3 regions of the Heyndrickxia acidicola genome follow, and region 1 is predicted to be linked to each of the others. Evidence: riboswitches for the same ligand, from Rfam matches in the RefSeq annotation. Region 1 holds a riboswitch; each other region holds the start of a gene.
The links. Region 1 has a riboswitch for cyclic di-GMP ahead of A5N88_RS24485 (anti-repressor SinI family protein). Riboswitches for the same ligand answer to the same signal wherever they lie in the genome.
Positions count from the first base shown of each region.

Region 2: linked by a shared signal. The riboswitch ahead of A5N88_RS07325 (hypothetical protein) and the one ahead of A5N88_RS24485 (anti-repressor SinI family protein) in region 1 are both predicted to bind cyclic di-GMP.
Region 3: linked by a shared signal. The riboswitch ahead of A5N88_RS13590 (hypothetical protein) and the one ahead of A5N88_RS24485 (anti-repressor SinI family protein) in region 1 are both predicted to bind cyclic di-GMP.

Region 1 covers NZ_KV440953.1:4,047,689-4,054,583, forward strand. Annotated here, with positions in the region: gene thiD (bifunctional hydroxymethylpyrimidine kinase/phosphomethylpyrimidine kinase) at 1-418, shown strand, start outside; gene thiE (thiamine phosphate synthase) at 562-1,218, shown strand; cyclic di-GMP riboswitch class II at 1,635-1,724, shown strand; gene A5N88_RS24485 (anti-repressor SinI family protein) at 1,755-1,874, shown strand; gene A5N88_RS25115 (hypothetical protein) at 2,130-2,294, opposite strand; gene A5N88_RS18900 (M42 family metallopeptidase) at 2,669-3,730, shown strand; gene A5N88_RS18905 (acyl-CoA thioesterase) at 3,862-4,281, opposite strand; gene A5N88_RS18910 (hypothetical protein) at 5,589-5,936, shown strand; gene A5N88_RS18915 (glutathionylspermidine synthase family protein) at 5,965-6,895, shown strand, end outside.
Region 2 covers NZ_KV440953.1:1,566,949-1,573,843, forward strand. Annotated here, with positions in the region: gene A5N88_RS07295 (DUF3226 domain-containing protein) at 507-1,256, opposite strand; gene A5N88_RS07300 (AAA family ATPase) at 1,260-2,423, opposite strand; gene A5N88_RS07305 (GH25 family lysozyme) at 2,710-3,840, opposite strand; gene A5N88_RS07310 (hypothetical protein) at 3,860-4,240, opposite strand; gene A5N88_RS07315 (hypothetical protein) at 4,253-4,591, opposite strand; gene A5N88_RS07320 (hypothetical protein) at 4,667-4,969, opposite strand; cyclic di-GMP riboswitch class I at 5,015-5,101, opposite strand; gene A5N88_RS07325 (hypothetical protein) at 5,241-5,543, opposite strand; cyclic di-GMP riboswitch class I at 5,590-5,677, opposite strand; gene A5N88_RS07330 (hypothetical protein) at 5,763-6,236, opposite strand; gene A5N88_RS07335 (DUF4376 domain-containing protein) at 6,256-6,895, opposite strand, start outside.
Region 3 covers NZ_KV440953.1:2,895,116-2,899,079, reverse strand. Annotated here, with positions in the region: gene A5N88_RS13595 (hypothetical protein) at 1-375, shown strand, start outside; gene A5N88_RS24425 (aspartyl-phosphate phosphatase Spo0E family protein) at 606-773, opposite strand; cyclic di-GMP riboswitch class I at 1,120-1,208, shown strand; gene A5N88_RS13590 (hypothetical protein) at 1,254-1,556, shown strand; gene A5N88_RS24420 (aspartyl-phosphate phosphatase Spo0E family protein) at 1,678-1,851, opposite strand; gene A5N88_RS13585 (spore germination protein) at 2,131-2,352, opposite strand; gene A5N88_RS13580 (hypothetical protein) at 2,505-2,756, opposite strand; tRNA gene A5N88_RS13575 (tRNA-Pro) at 2,909-2,977, shown strand; gene A5N88_RS13570 (CotD family spore coat protein) at 3,171-3,632, opposite strand.

The sequences.
Region 1 (6,895 bases):
GAATATTCCTGAAGCAGAGGTTCTGACGGAAAGGGCCATTCGAACAATGGAAGATAAAAAGGCAGCTGCCGAGCGAATCATTAAGCTTGGAGCAAAGCATGTCATCCTGAAGGGCGGACACGATGAAAATCCCGAGGAATCAGAGGATCTCCTTTACGACGGCCACACGTTCACTCTTTTTCAAAGCAAACGAATCCAGACAAAAAATACTCATGGAACAGGGTGTACGTTTTCAGCAGCCTTGACTGCAGGGCTTGCGCAGGGGCTGCCTGTTAATCATGCTGTTTCAAGAGCCAAGGATTTTATTCAGGCTGCTATTCAATATGATCTTGGGATTGGAAACGGTCATGGACCAACCAACCATTGGGCTTACCGGGAGTATGCTTTAAATAAAGGGTCTGTTAATGCTCAAGGTTGATATTGAGCTAAAAATATTGGAGTGAAAACGCGAGACTCCGGAAGCGAAGAGGCTCGCGAACAACCGTCGGAAAGCGAGCGCCTGGATTGACATCAACAGGCAGGATGAACAGAGCCTAAACAAAAAGGAGAAAGTATTCAATGATTAGTCGGATGGATAGAGAGACCATTAAGCAGGCTTTAAAGGTTTATTTTATTATGGGAAGCACGAATTGTCTTGCATCTGATCCCGGCAAGATCCTTAAAGAAGCCATAAACGGAGGTATCACCTTATTTCAATTCAGGGAAAAAGGCTTGAATGCATTGGCAGGAAAGGAAAAACGTTCTCTTGCTATGCGCCTTCAATCTATATGCAAAGAGCATGGCATTCCTTTCATTATCAATGATGATATTGAATTGGCCATTGAATTAGAGGCAGATGGGGTGCACATTGGCCAGGAGGATGAGCCCGCAGAAGCAGTCCGTGCCAAGATTGGAGACCGTATCCTTGGCGTTTCTGTCCACTCTCTTGAAGAGGCTGAGGCTGCCCAGCGAGCCGGCGCTGATTACTTTGGAATTGGACCGGTTTTTGCTACGGTAACAAAGGAGGATGCTAAGCCTGAGAGAGGGACCGTCTTGATTGAGATGCTTCGTGAAAAAGGCTTTCAAGTTCCAATCGTGGGAATCGGGGGCATTCATGCGGGAAATGCAGCCTCTGTGATCGAGGCAGGCGCAGACGGTGTTTCTGTCATCACAGCGATCAGCACAGCAAAGGATGCAGCTGCTGCCGCAGCTGAATTGAAAAAAAGTGTAGGGGTATAACAGGAGGATAAAGGTCTCTAATGCGGTGCGGAGTAACCCCATTAGCCATTGTCCTGTTCAGCACTTTTAAAAAATAGTCGGCAGTGCCGGCTGCAACGCCATGTTACAAAGCTGTCCTGTTATCAACTGTCTGTTGGTGGCAGGCTTTTTTAATACTAAAATGGAATTTTTCCATTTGATATGAAAATTTATTTTCCAGATAAAATGAAATAAATTTATCGACAAAATGCTGCATGAAAGAAGGTGTGTGCGATTTTATAAATTGTTGATAAATCAATGGGTTTACAATATGTGGATAATAGAGGGTATCATTTTTCGACAAAAAGGGAAAAGGAAATTGTTTGAATTTTTAGGAAAAGTTGAAATTATGTAGCGATAGTGTCGCACTTTTTGATTTATAATATATATATAATGAATCCGACGATGGATACGATGAAAAACATTCTGAATTTGGGCACCTGATTAAAGAATGTTTGGAGTGAGTGGTGCAACCGACCATTTAGAGGAATGACAACCTTGGAGATGGAGTGGTTTCATTGAAAATTGTTTTGGACAAGGACTGGATTGAATTACTAGCTGATGCAAAAGCCATGGGTCTCACGAAAGAAGAGGTATTGGACTTTTTACGCAGGGAAAACCAGAAAAAGGAAGAATGAACAATTGAATACGCATTTCACTCCAAAAAAACTTGTATTTGTGAAGGCAGATACGGTTTTTTTTGTTGGCATTCGCATAGAGTGCTGCTTTATTTCCAATGGATCAATTCCGTGATTTGTCCGCTTCGTGATTAATTTGCGAAGGGCCATTTCTTTTAGAGATCGGCATGATCCATGGATTAAAAGTAAAAAACGCCCTGCAAAGTTGGTGCAGGACGGGTGTATACCGAGGGCCTGTACCATTTTTACAGGCCGTTATTCCTCAGAAGTATCGTTATAGGTGCGTTCGTTAAGATTAGGGGTTTCTGTTACGGCGAAATTAACAGACTGCAGGCTCATTCCAGGCTCAATCCCGAATAATTCCTCAACAGAATTAGGTGCTTTGTCTTCACTTTGTGATAAAACATCTTTCTTTTCCATTTTTCTCCCCTCCTTTTGTAATGAATACATACCCAAAAAACGTCATTTAATCACCTCTCCTAAAAATTTTTGTGGCCAAGCCATATGGCTCAGAGAAGAGTCTTTTATGCGTTAACGCAAAAAAGGGGTCTGACCCTTTCTTTACTTTAAAGCATAAAAGGGGTCTGACCCCTTTAGTGTGTTAAAGAATTAAAGTTTGAACTATTTGTCTATTCCTTTTAGTGATTTTTCTTAATGTTTTAAAAAGTGTTTGCTATCTTTTTTTCCCTTTTATATAATTTTGTATTGCACAATATATATTTTTTATTCATCATTTTCAGCGCCAATAATGTTTTACGTTTACATTTGTGCAAAGTAGAAAGGGAGATTAAATCATGATTGAGCTGGTAAAAACTCTAACAAGCCTAAATGGACCATGCGGCTATGAACATGAGGTAGCCTATTTTATCAAGGACTATCTTGAAGGGAAAGCAGATGAGGCGGTTATTGATTCGATTGGAAATGTGATTGCACGGAAAAAGGGGACAAAACCTGGACCGACTGTGCTTGTAACGGCCCATATGGATGAAGTGGGATTTATTGTAAAGAAAATTGAAGGAAATGGGCTTCTTCGTTTTGAAAAGCTTGGAGGACATGACGACAGGATTTTACTGGCAAAGCCGGTTAAGGTGCTTGGAGAGAATGGCATAGTGGATGGTGTGATAGGGACAATGTCTGCCCACTATGTGAAATTTGATGACCCATCCAAGGTCCGCAAGCATTCCCAGCTTTATGTGGATATCGGTGCCAGCTCGAAAGCAGAGGTACAGGAACTTGGCATAGAAGTTGGAACGCCCATCACATGGGGAACTGAGTGGAAGATGACGGGTCCAAAAAGAAAAGAAGTCATCATTTCGAAAGCCTTGGATGATCGTGCGGGCTGTGCTGTACTTTTGCAATTGCTGAATGAACTGCAGGGAGAGGACTTTGCAGGGGAACTGATCTTTTTGTTTGCCGTACAGGAGGAAGTGGGACTAAGGGGTGCCCAGACGGCTGCCGCTAGCTTAGAAGCTGATGCTGCCATTGCAGTGGATACTACAGCTGTCAGCGATACGCCTGAAGAAACGATGGATCAGAGCCTTCGTCTTGGAGATGGTACGGGCATCAAGGTGATGGATTTTAGTTTAATTGTACATAAAACGATAAAAAATCTACTGGTACAAGCTGCTAAAACAAACGGAATTCCCTACCAATTAGAAGTGTTTCCAGGCATAGGTACAGATGGAGGGGCAGTAGCACTTTCCAATAAAGGAATCCCGACCGGTGTTTTATCCATTCCTTCCCGCTATGCACATTCACCTGTTGAAATGGTCAGCGTGACAGACCTTACAGCCACCAAGGACTTGTTAAAAGCGTTTGTCCTGGAATTAGACCAGACTGCAAGCTTTGCTTTCTAAAAAAAAACTTTAGCATCCACTTTTTTAAAAGGAAACGTATCCTTATCAGAAATTGTCTTTAATTCTAGTTGCTTTCATGCAGTAAAGTGTAAAAGGGGTCTGACCCCTAAAAAGAAGCAGCAAGCATGGGCTCACTGCTTCTTTATTTCTTCATATTTCTGAAACCATTCAGGGAATGCTTTTTTAAACTGAATGGGCTTGAAGTCCTCTTTTCTCACCACAATATGAGTGGTGGTTCCTTCTGCACAAACCTCGCCCTCTCCATTCACCACTTCAAAGCCATACACCGTTTTCAGCCCCTGGTTCTTGTCCACCCAAGTCTTAACAACAACCTTATCTCCAAGCTTGAGTGACTTTTTGTATGTAATTTCTAAATTGTAGATAGGAGCATAAAAGCCTGCCCTCTCCATTTCCAGGTAGTCAAAGCCTGCATCCTCAATTAATTGTGTCCTGCCAAGCTCCAGCCACTTAATATAATTAGCATGGTAAATGACTCCCATCATATCGGTATCCGCATAAGAAACTTGAATTTCAATTGAAGCTACATGCATGTCATATCCTGCCCTTCACCAAAATTATCTTATAAACCAATATAACACAGTCTATTTCGGATTACCCGCGAACTGGTCGCTGAGTGCTTTAGTGATTTAAAGCGCAATAGGGGTCAGACCCCTTTTGTGCTTTACATTACTAAAGTGGAAGACCCGGACTGTAGGCTAAAAGTGCGAATTGAGAATTTAAGCCATTTGCCACGTAGATTTATGTGTAAAAAGGGAAGAATAGAAGGAGAGGAAATATAAGCATAGCAGCATTATTTATAGGTTTTATGCTTTTTATGGCATTCTTCGACTTTATTAGTTATTAATTTTTATCTTTTTGTCTTGTGATTATGACAACGTTTTATAGATGCCCGGCTTATAATAGAAAAAACGTCTCATTAAGCCTCGGGTAAATTTGATTGCAGAGGTGCTTCGAATGTTTAATGAAGAAGAGAATTTTGCCAAGGGAATGGTATGGGCAGTTGGTTTAAGTATTCCGTTATGGCTCTCATTTTTCGGATGGATTAAAATGGTCAGTATGCTTCTCCATTCTTAGTTCATCAGGAAGACATTTCGAATGTAGAAAACATCTAACAGTTGACTTTTAATTAATTCAGGACCGGACAGGCAAGCTTCTGTACCGGTCCTTTTATTTTTTGAAAATGCTCGATTTAAAAGTGCCCTCATGCTGAATGAACGGACGCACAAGACTCCTGCAGGAAAAGCGAGTTATGGGGAGACATTGAAAAGCTAAAGCAGCGAGAAGGCTCCCTAACTGCCCGCGGTAAGCTTCAGGCAGGATTAACAGAGCATACTTGAAAAGAAACCTCCTTAAAAATCTAATTCTGCAGGAAACACACATAGATGATGGGTACCGCAAGCCTGTCATTGAGCAGAAATAATAATCCAAACGGAACAGCCTCCTTTCCATGTATAATAAAAAAGGGTTAAGGAAGGCTGTTTTTGCCTGTCTTGTCCTTACAAAACTCTTTGGCCGACTGAATAAGTGATGGGCACTTAATTCAGCCAACATATTATATGAAGTAAAAAGAATCTCACTTAAAATAGAAACCTAATTCATTCCATGCACGTAGTAATAGTTATGAGTTTAAGATTTAGGCTCTTTTCGTAAACTTTGCTGCGATTTGACATTAAAGAATGATCAATTCCAAGGTTTTGTGGTTACCCTGTGAAGCGCTCGCGAAGACGGATGAAAATACAGATTGATTCTTTGTTTGTAAAGCAGCAGCCCGTACGGAAACAGCCAATTTATAACATATAGAAGAACATTTTTTAAAAAAACATAGGGGAGTCAAGGAATGAAAGCAAATAAGAAAAAGGTAGCAGGAATTGTGGCATCACTGGGGCTCGGTACAAGTCTACTGGCAGCCTGCTCGAATGATCAGCTTGTAACCAGCGATAATTATAAAAATTATGACTGTGAAAAAGCAACATCTTCCCAAAAAGCAAAAACAACCAATAAATCCAGCAATAAAAAAGATGAAGATAAATGTGAGGATACTACTCATCACGGCAGCTCTATTTACATTCCCGGTCGGTATGTTTCAAGAGATGGAAGGATAAAATCTTCCTTTGTCACATCGAGCGAAAATGTTTTATCTGGTTCTAAGGGACTTGGAAGCAGCAGGGAGCCAAGTGGTTCATAATGATGATCCTAAAATGAAGGGATAATGGATGATGCTGAATGAACAAGAGTATATGAAAAAATGGATTGCGCTAAATCAGAAAATGGCAGAAGAACATTTTACATGGGGAACAGCGGAGCTTGAAGATGACTATGAACAATATATGTCGTTTCATCTATATAAAATGGGCAGGAAGCAATGGAATGACATCCAGGAAGCGACAAAGAAAATTGGACACATAGTGAACAAAGCCTATCATGAAATATTCAGCAGTGAAACTTTAAAAAGCAGATTAGGGATACCGGCAGAGGCCTGGGATACGTTAAGCATTCTTAGCCGTTATTTCAGCTATTTTTCCCGCCTCGACTTGGTGGTGAATCATGGCGACATTAAACTAATTGAAGTGAACAGTGACACGCCAACCGGTTATTTAGAGACTTCCACAGCCAATAGAATTATTTGTGAAGACCAAGGCTATTCATCACCCAATCATTTGGAGTCAGCTATTTTTAAGGCATGGAGAAAGATTGAATACGAGTATCAAATAACCTCTCAGGATACTGTTTATTTTACATCCTACGGCTGGCATGATGAAGATCGGGAAACCGTCCTGTTTAATATGAGAAATAGCGGACTCGCTCGTACCCGATATATTCCTCTTGAAGAGATTATCGTTTCAGAAACGGGAATATATGATGGAGATGGAGAACGAATTGATTATTTGTACCGGCTGTATCCGCTGGAATATCTTCCGGATGATAAAGATCCAAACGGCAAAAACATTGGGAACCTGTTATTGGACCATATTGCGAATGGGCGTGTGAAAATTATTAATCCTCCATCGGCTTTTATGATGCAGTCCAAAGCCGTTATGGGCATCATTTGGGAGCTGGCATCCCAAGAAGGAATCTTTACCGAAGCTGAAAAGAATGATATTCAGCAATACTTTTTGCCGACCTTCTTTTCAAATGAACCATTTA
Region 2 (6,895 bases), 2.5 Mb from region 1:
TATACACATCACCTCCAAATCAACGAAAACGGTTTCATAAATTCAAAAATGAAAAGTTAGGCACTTTAAATATGCTACCAGTCCCTAACTTATATTGATATTCGTTAGTCTTAAACTGTATTCCTTCTTCCACTAAATGCTCCGTTACTTGAATAAGTAACTGATCGCCGCAGCGATCATTCATTTGGGTGTGGTGGGTTGACAGTTTCGTTCATATCCGTTTTGTAGATCTAAGGTGAAGGGGTTAAAATTTGCAGTAGATCCCAAAGGTGAAGCAGCTACACATGGTTTAAAGATTTATCAAAATGTCCGTCGGGAAACTGGATATAGAAAAACGCAGTTGTGAATGTTACTTATAATGGAGTACATGAAATTACCGAGACGGTTAAGAAGAAGGAATATGAATATTTAACACTTGATTAAAAAAACACCTCCGAAGAGATGAATTTTTATAACTTATATTTATGTATACGGCAATATATATTTATTAAGATAAGTCCTTTTAATTAATTTATTATTTCACAGAGTAATTCCAACATTTTAAAACCATCTTGAAATTCTGTATATTGTTCCCATGGTATGGATTTTAGTAACTCATCAACAATAGTAAATACCTTCTCCGGATACATAATCGCCATTACTGTCGCAAACTCCACCTTTAATTTTTGCCTTGTACTTCTAAGATACTTTTGAGATTCAGTGACACGTATGAATTCCCTTACTTTTAAAATAATTTCCTCTTCTTCGTCCTGAGTGCTAAGCACCTGAAGTAAAAATGTTTCTAAAGCTCCTGGACCATCAAACGGAACAATCAAACACCCTATTACTAAATTTTGACTTAAATCAAAAGAGTTATTATATACTACGTTAGTCCACTGTTTATTCGTTAGACTAACTCCTTCTATTCGTTTCAAAAAATATCCAGATAGTTCATTTGCCTTGTTTTCTTCTGTTTCTTGGTCACGATCAGCTAAAACTAAAATTTTATCAAACATTTGCTCCGGATTACCGTACCAGTTTAATTTCAGTATATTTTCTATAGCATAATCAAATTTGTCCTTTCCTCCTATTCCCCAAATTACTAAAAAATCTTCTCCTCTTTTGTACCAACTCACAATCTCACTATCTTTATCTCTAATTGGAATACTTATTGGCTTTTCATTCTTTTTATAAAAAACCCAGTTTTGGACTTTAATTAAATAGTAAGATAACAAAATGGAATCTGTTTTTCCTTCGCATAAAATTATATACTTCATCGTTTATCTTAACTCCAATTGGTATTTTTCTCTTGTTTCGTATGCTTCTTTACCTGTTAAGACACGCGTAAAAACTTTATTATTAGGGACATCATTTTTTATAGTTATTATTCTAACTATATCTTCTCCATTCAAGGTGCTATCATCTTCATAAATGGACTGTAGAAGATTATCTATAAACTCAATGCTGTGAGAAGTTAAAAATAACTGGTTGTTATATTTTTTTGCATACTTATACAAGTTTTTTGACAACTGTCTCTGTGCCGTAGGATGGAAAGTTGCATCAACTTCCTCTATACAATGGACAGCGTTTTGATACAAGATTAATCCTCCAAGTATATTATACCAGCGTTGAACACCATCACCGAAATTATACATTGGCAGCAACCCTTTATTTTTTACTTTAAAAGAAACTGGTGAAGAAGTTCCATCAGGGTATGGTATTGAATCTATACCATCTATATTCGGAAATGAACTTTTTAACTCCTCCAGAAAGTCACCCATAATCCCATTGCGTTTTAAGAATGAATATATCTTTGTATTCTCAAGTTGATCACGATGAGTAAGTATATCCACGAACCTACCTAACATTAGTGGGTCACTTTGAAGTTCAGGAAAAAATGGGGGGAATCCTAAATCCACACTTTTTACTAAATTATTATTTATTTTAACATTCCACTTACCGATTTTCTGATTTGATTGGTTTCCTTGCAAAGCAATATTTATGTGACCTAAGTTAATTTGGTTCATTTGAATGTTACTTTCAATTTGTTCATTACCAAAACTACCCATTAATTGAGGTTTAAAATCTGCAAATATACTATACGGCTCAAAAATATGATCTACGGTTGTTTCTTGATTATCATGAGTCGCAGAAAAACTAAAGTTAAAAGGTTTTTCGTTATTGTTATAAGGCAAGCCTAATACCCTCTCGGTAAAATCATATATACCGGTTATATTATTAGCCCTACGTGCTAATATATTGCTGACATATGAATTTACATTCCCACCACTTACAAACGAAAAGATTGATTCTAAAATCGTGGTTTTTCCTGCATTGTTACTACCTAAAAAAATGTTAATCTTGTTTAGGTTTTCAAATTGAATATCTTCAAACTGTTTGAATTTTTTAATTCTAAAGGATTTTATCATTTGTTTACCTCTCATCCTCAAATTTCCCTAAAATTAGTGCTATCACCATTATACTTAATTTCTATAAAATTACATGTCGATAATTGGTCTAAAGCAATTTTTTTAGACCCCCTAGTTAATTTTCACTGTTTGAAAAGCATGATGTTTATCTAGAAATTGCAAACAGTATAAATATGTTCCTTTTTAATGGAAAATTAATTGTTTTACATCGTTCAATTTCGCACAAATAGCCCTTATACAATAAGGGCTATTTGTGCAAAATGATTCACATTAATTATCCCCAAAAACCAATAGATTATACCTACTCTATCTGCAACTTTTGTTTTGGAAAAATAATATTTGATTTCAGTTTATTGATGATTTTCACCTCGGACACTGTTAATTGATACTTTTGGGCAATTCCACTAAGAGTATCACCCTTTTTGACTGTATACGTTTTTGTAGTTAGCTTTTTTACTATAGGCTGCGAAGTAAGCTTGCTATTAGACGTATTTGTCTTTGCTGGCTTAACTCCACTTTTCAATTTGGAAAGTAAAGCTAAATTCTGTGCTGACGTCCCTTGGTAGTTGGTTATACCGTAAGACTTGGAAAGCTTGGAACGATTTGAATAAGAAGCGTCCATGTGCTTGGACTTCATATAGTTTACAAGTGAAACACTTTGGATGGTCCCTACGGACTTCGTCACCTTTTGAGTAGCTGCAGTCTTAACAGTATACTTCCCGGCATAATCCTCGCTTACATCGAAATAACCGTAGTTGGCCATTCCGATAAACCGGTAATTCTGGGACCACTGCCACGCCCCCTTACCATTACTAAACTTTGCAGTAGGTTGGTTTTTAACTGGATTTCCCGGATAAGATGCTAGCCATGGTTTAGAAACGTTTAAGGATTGTGGCTTTAATCGGTTGTTATAAAAAGATGAACCAGTATATAGATCCATTCGAGAATAGCCCAGGTTTTTCATCTCTGTAATGAATGTATTCGTATATTCTGTAAGGGCAGCAGGGTTACTCGAGAGAGTATCTGCCTCTACATCAACAACAACATATCCATCCTTTTTCTTATCAAATCCGACTAATTGCAATTTTTTATCAAACCAATCAGCTTCGGTCTTTGCTGAAGGTTTACTAGTGAACCTGGCAAAATGATATGCATTTACGATTAATCCTGCTTGTTTTGCATTTGCAATGTTGACGGATGCTGCAGGATCCACATAATATGAACCTTCTGATACCTTTACAACTACCCCGCCGATACCTCCAGCCTTAATAGTCTGATAGAAAGCAAGCGGTAAACCATCTTCATTATTATGATGGCTAACGTCAATAAAATCGACGTCTGGAGTGCTGCTTGCATGGGCATAAGATCCAAAAGAAAAAGCTAGTCCGAATATAAGGACTAGCCCAGCTGTAAATTTATTTATTTTTTTCAATTAATTCATCCCCCTTTATTTAATTGCTATGTACTGGGATTACTGTGACAGGACCTTCAGTAGAAGGTTGAGTGTTGCCTGCAGAAGCTACAATTTGTTTTGCTGCTTCCACTTTTGCGACTGCAGCTGCTTCTTGTTCTTTCTGATGTTGTTCAGCAACTTTAGCAGCCTTTTCTTTGCTTTTTATAGTTAAATAAGTATTTATTAAACCGGCACAAGAGCCAACAAAGAAAATACCAAAGGCAATTATAAACTGAGCAATCACATTTACAGTGTCACTTGTAAACCAATTGACATGAATGTGCGCTGTTGTTAAGGCTGCTAATAGGGCTGTTAAAAGAGTTAATGCATTTAAGGATAATTGCTTCCACCAGTTAAGATTAGATAAGTATTTCATCATTAGAAATCACTCCTATTGTTTTAGTAGTTGAATTGTTGTTTGAATTAATAAATATAAAATGCCCCCTCCACCAATGGCAGAAAGAGCAAGTTCCCAACGTTTAGATTGACTTGTTTTTTTTATTCCAAGCGTATGAGCAATAAGCTGGTTTAGAAGATCATCTTGCTCCTGACGCTGTTTATTAATTAATGATTTTTGCTCCTTGCTTTCTGTAAGCAGAGCATTGTGAATCTCTAGCTGGCTTGTACGTACCGTAAGCATCTCATTTTTCATTTCCCCATAACTCTTTTCGAGATCCTGAATGCGTTTCTCATGCTCTGCAACCCTTTGCTCCATTGTCATTTCACCCATGTCTGACCCCCTTGCTCCTCTTAGAGCATAAAAAATACACCTTCTTTTCAAAGGTGCTGATTTGTCTACTAATATTTATTTAATTATTTTTCTCAATCTGTATTCTGCCACTCTTATATCCATATCCGTTGATAATCCTGTTAGGATTCTTACCATCATATTGGTATTTGACATCTTTTTTAATGTAAAAAGTACTGTTGGTTTATTCTCTTTAATCAATGTCATAACTTCCTTTATAGGTAATGGATTTGCGCTTATTCTTAAAAAAGATCTTAGAAAGTTTAAAAATTCACAAGCAGAAGTTGATTCGTCTGGATATTCCTCTAGCAAATTGTAAAGATTCTTAATACTCATCTTTAATTTTTGATTTTCACCCATGTTCATTACCTCCACATATATTTAACCAAATGCGGATAGTACCGATTTGGCGGCCTGGCAATCATTACTCATAAGAGTTTTAGACCCATGGCTTTGCGTCCTAACCTTTCGATTAGTTTGCCTTTTTCAAATTAGGGTTTGGTTACTATATACCATTTTATTATAGTTTTTTAATCATAGGTTTCAATATTATTTTAATTTTAAGCTTTGTGATTCCGATCTATATTTAGACATAAAAATACACCTTCTATTTAAAGATGCATAATGATTTTTAATGGATAATTTTATTCAATCTCTCTTCAGCTAAGGTTAACCCCATTGATAATTCTGTTAGAAATCTTAGCCTATCATTTTTTTTAGACATTTGTTTTAAGATATTAAAAACTATGGGCTTATACTCTTTAATTAATGTCATAACTTCAATTGTAGGTATTGGATCCTTTGCCTTTATTCTTAAAAAATATCTTAGAAATGATATAAATTCAACCACAGAATTAGAGTTGTCCGGTTGCCCTTCTAATAAACAGTTGAATTTTCTTATGCTATTCTTTAATTCTTGATTATTTTCACCCATGTACATTCCTCCACACAAAATTTTAACCAAATGCGGGTTGTACCGATTTGGCAGCCTGGCAATCATTACTCCATTAGAGTTTTAGACCCATAGCTTTGCGTCCTAACCTTTCGATTAGTTTGCCTTTTTCAATAGGGAAATTATCCTACATTAATATCGGCACAAATTATCAATGCTTGAGTGATTCGATAAATATGCTTGTTCTTGAATCAGAGCGTCCTACTCTGCTGTTAGCTTTTTCAAATATCTACTGGTTGAAAGTGAAGTAGGTGAAAGCAAAACTGTTGGGTCCAATAAATCAATCCCCAGCTTTTCACGAAACCCATCAACAATCAACTCATCACAGTTTACCTGTCCCTTAGACTTAATTACAGGAGTACCAAATAAAATGTTTAAAGCCCTTGTAATAATATACTTCCAATCGTACTTATCGCTTAGATTTACTTTTATATAATCAATAAGCAGCTTTTTTTGTTGTTCGGTAAGCTCTATGGCCAATTCGTAAACGTCATAGCTTTTGCTCTTGTAGTTAAAATGCTGGATGCTAACCGGAGTTTTATAATCCGTCTGGAGAATATGAATATGGTCCAGCATTAAGGCAACATGGCTATATTGTCCTTTGGTAAAAAGCTTAATAATCCTAGAAATCCACGAATTCCCCCGGTAAAAGACAAAATTAAAAGGCTGAAACATGGTTTCACCCCTCCTTCCTTTACCAATTTATTTTATCTACATCTGCATTTGTAGTAGCTTCTTCCACTTGTGGCTGTAATGTGTTTCTGAGTTTGCTAATGTTTGAGTTTATATGTTGGAAAACTTGGAGCTTTAAAGTGTTAAATGTTGTCTGATCTATGTTGATTCGTTCGGTTTTACCTGTATTAGTGTTTATTACTGTCCATTCAGCTTGAGTGATTGCCCCATCCTTGAAAAGAGTATCTGTCCCTTGGAAATTTGCTTGGGCAGCTAGTGAACAAGAGAACTTATATGAAGTGCCATTAACCGTTGCGTCAAAACCGGCTACAATCGTATTATTACATGCTTCATCTAGTTGGACCATCTTTGCATTTCGAACATCTGCAAGTGCAGCTGTAGTTAAATCTAGTTCTTTGTATTTTTGATCTGCTGTTTTAAGTTGGTCTTGTAAAGCTTTTAGTTGCTCTTCAGGTGTTGGTGGAGTATCAACGTATTCATAAGAAAATGTTTTATCCGTTGGATTGAAATATAAAACAGGTGACTGTCCAGGTTGCGGGTTTGGATGTGGGATGGAATCAACCAATTCCCCGATCGCTAGGATTTCAGGTGGTAAGGAGGCCGGTTCATAGTGCTGTAAAGTCACCCTTGCTTTTGTGTCG
Region 3 (3,964 bases), 1.2 Mb from region 1:
GGGCTTGCCACACCGGAAAAACAAAAGTCTGTCACACCAAAAAGCTCACAAAATCCCATAAACTCAAAAACAATTATAAATAATACGTATTCTGCTAACATCCAAACTTTTACTTCGACATATGCTCGTTTTAAATTGCTTGTAAATAGCCATGTAGAGGACTTTAAGCTAACGAACAGGATTTATGGCATTTGGTTAGCTCATAAGTCTTACCTTAAACGTGCATTCGATATGAATGACCTTCTACAAGCCAGTTTACAGGCAATTAAAGCGACTTTTCAGGCGAGTAACCGTAAATACTTACGGAGTCTAACTGGCTATTATAACGGCACCTTAGACCGTATGTTGGACCGATTATACCTTTCGTCTCTTTAATTGCTTAACCAATCGTTTAAGGTAGGAACTTTGTAATAGCTTTAGATGTAATGCGATGTATTTTGTACATATGAAAAAAAGACGTTCAGAAGGATTGCAATACCATCTAAACTAGTTATTTTTAGTGTCGGAATATCCACATTTGAAAGGTGTCTTGAAAGATGTCCAAAAGAAAAAGCCCGATGGCATCAGGAACAACGTAAACAACCCGGGCTTTATATGTTTTTAGCTTAATTTAAGGTTAAGGATTGAAATTGATCAATAAGCTTATTTAAATCTCTGCTATATTTTATGGTTTCTGGATGGTTTGAACCCTTCTTTTTCGTCACATTTATTAGTTTTTTTCGTAATTGAATAATTTGGTTTTTTAATTTGACTGTTTCAAATAAAATAGTCATTTAAAACACTCCTAATCACAAAATGTTATTAGGCTTTTATTATTACATAGCTTTATTAAGATAATATTAATTCAAGGGAACGTTCACGAAGTTGTCAAAATCATTGATTTTCAACTTAGATAATATTATACTGTTTAAGTTTTTCTGAAAAATGCTTTATTCTGTTCGATTTACCAGTTAATTACTCTCCGGTCACCACAAAAAATTCACTTGAGTCGAAGCTTTTCCCCTTAGGCTCTGTTAATCTTACCTTAACATTTTGCAAAACCGTGACTATTTACACTGAATAATCTTGAAATCTAGTAATAAAAATTAGATAATAAAGTGGGTTAATAATAATGCCCTAATTTGAAAAAGGCAAACTAATCGAAAGATTAGGACGCAAAGCCATGGGTCTAAAGCTCGATTATGAGCAATGATTGCCAGGCCGCCAAATCGGTACTGTCCGCATTTGGTTAAATTTATGTGGAGGTAATGTACATGGGTGAAGAACATGGAGAACTAAAGAGCTGGATAAGGAGATTTTACGACTTATTAGAAAAGTATCCGGATCGTTCTAAAAATGCCGCTGAATTTTTAAGTTTTCTCAGGGATTTTTTGAAGATCAGCATTAAAGATCCCCTGCCAATTGTTGAAATTATGACGATTATTAAAGAGTATAAGCCAACGGTTTTTTTCACCTTGAAGAAGATGGCCAATAAAAATATGATGCTTCAAATTTTAACCGAGTCATCAATGGAATCAAGGGTAGCAAATAATAGATTGAAAATGCTTGTCCAATAATACATTTAGTTTAAAAGCCAACATGTGATTGTTGGCTTTATCATATTTATTGGGGAAAAAATGCTGGTTTTTTTAAAAACGGACTTGGTCAGTTAAGAGAAATTACAAAAAAAGAAGCACATTAAGATGCTTCTAAACCGTTTCTCAACGTTAAATTTATTAGTTTATCTAATTCTTGGCTGGTTTTTATCGTTTCAGGATCATTGAGCCCTTTCTGAAGTCCTAAAACCATCATGGAATGCCTTAATTGCTCAATTTCATCAACTAGGTCTTTTGGTAAAAGTATTTTTAGCATTGCCGCTGCTCCTATTTGTAAGAAATGTTAATGATTTACACATTATATCGGCAGAAAAAGTAAAAAGTATTAGCGTTAAATGAATGATTTTTAGGATTTATTTTAATGAATTTAATATAAGGTGTATTGTATAACGAATAAGTAAACTTAATGTTTATGTATTAGACGAGAAGCGAATAAAAAGGCGAAATTATTACGAAAGAATAATGAGGCAGCATTTTGATGAAGAAGGCAAAAACTGCTCTCGGCTAAAAAGTTTTTGCCATTCCATACACTGCACTAATTGTTTGCTGTAATTGGCTGTTCCGCAATACTTGTATCAATAGTATTATTTGTGCTGACGCAATTGTTGCTTGTAACAAAAGCCCCTTCATTTCCGCCGCCTGCTCCATTTGTAGTTAAGCTTGATGATTTAGGGGAGAGGTAGGCGGAGTCTCCGAAATGGACCCCAGCGGTTCCGCTGACATTCAAGATTTGAACGCCTCCTAAAAAAGCCGGCATAATCAACCATCCTTTATAAAATTCCTGTTTGAGTTAGTGTATTCAACTAAGCTGCAAGGCGTATAGGCGGGTATCCCTTATGTAAAGCCATCTCCACATGGAGGCCAGAACATGTCCAGAAATGTATAACAAAAAACAAAAGGCGCTTATAGTCATTTCAATAATTGTCTTTCCACTTCTTTTACGAGGTCTGTAATATCATGTTCTCCATTGTATGTGGCATTTAGCAACTCTGTTTTCCGGTAGCCGGTTTCATATTTAATTCTTTGATACACCTGGTAACCATAGCGGGCAGCTTCCTCATGGGAATTCAGCGGGAAAGTGAGGTCATTCACTTTAAAACGTCCAAAGTGAAGAGATCGACTGCCTTCAATAACCACCAGTACTCGAATGTTTAGCTCCAATTTGAACACTCCTGGATAATTAGTTAGTTATTTAGCTTTAGTTTATGCGAAAGTATGTTCTTATACAACTGTTATGTTCATTTTTTTATAAGGTTTTGTGACCCTGGATAGTATTGTATATAATTAAATTAATTTGAATACTAAGTTATATAGGGATAGCTCAGCTTGGTAGAGCACTAGTATGGGGGACTAGGGGTCGCAGGTTCGAATCCTGTCTTCCGACTTTGCATTAAAACGATTGTGGCATCTTGACTGGATGTCTTTTTTTGAGGCTCTGTTATAGAACGCTGTTGTTTTTCAGCTCATTCGTGTTAAACACTGTTTCACACGAATGAGCTGAAAACGAGCAGCTTCAACAACATCAAAAAGCACAAGGGGTGATTGCTCACAGCCCCTGTGCTGTTCTATTAAAATTTAGCAGCAACCATGTCCCCAGCCGAAGCCGTGTCCGTGGCCAAACCCTGGTCCGTATGGCACTGGTCCTCCGCAGCAAGGATTTACTGGTGCTCCACACATGGAGTGTGTTTCGCAGCATTCATTTACACAAGATTCAGTGTGAGGGAAATAGTGCTCGTGATGAATAACGTGTCTGTTAACATTAGTAGTATGAGTTGGATGGACGTGTGCAACTACTTTATTTATAACATTTGTTTTCACATATTCTCTAGGTGGAGAAACACATCCTGGGTCAAATTGAGTTGGCATAACTGTCGGCGGACACTCTTCAACAGGCATATGGCATCCTGGTACTCCCATGTGGCCATACCCGCCAAATCCTACATTACTAGGAGCGAATCCCACATTGCTATGACCAAATCCCACATTACTAAAGCCACCCATTCCTACGTTGCTATAGCCTAAATTATCATAATGCATATTTTTTTCCTCCTCGAATTTATCTTTGATACGATATCATTATATGGTGTAATGCCTTAGTTGTACTGGTCACTTTACCCAATTTTACCTTGCAAAGTTTAAGGTTTTTTAAAAGACATGCTGCTCTATTGTTTTAAAATGGTGTATGTCCGCCGTCAAAATTAAAAGGAATGCTTATTGGTTTTAGTAGAAAAAGATCCCCATTTGTGATGCTTGCTGCCAGTTTGTACACTAAAAAATGTTATGCCGCACCTTTTGAGAAACGGTTGGTTCTTTTTAAAAGAAGATTGCAACTAAGGTTGAAGTTGAAAAATGGACGGGAGAAAAAGAGA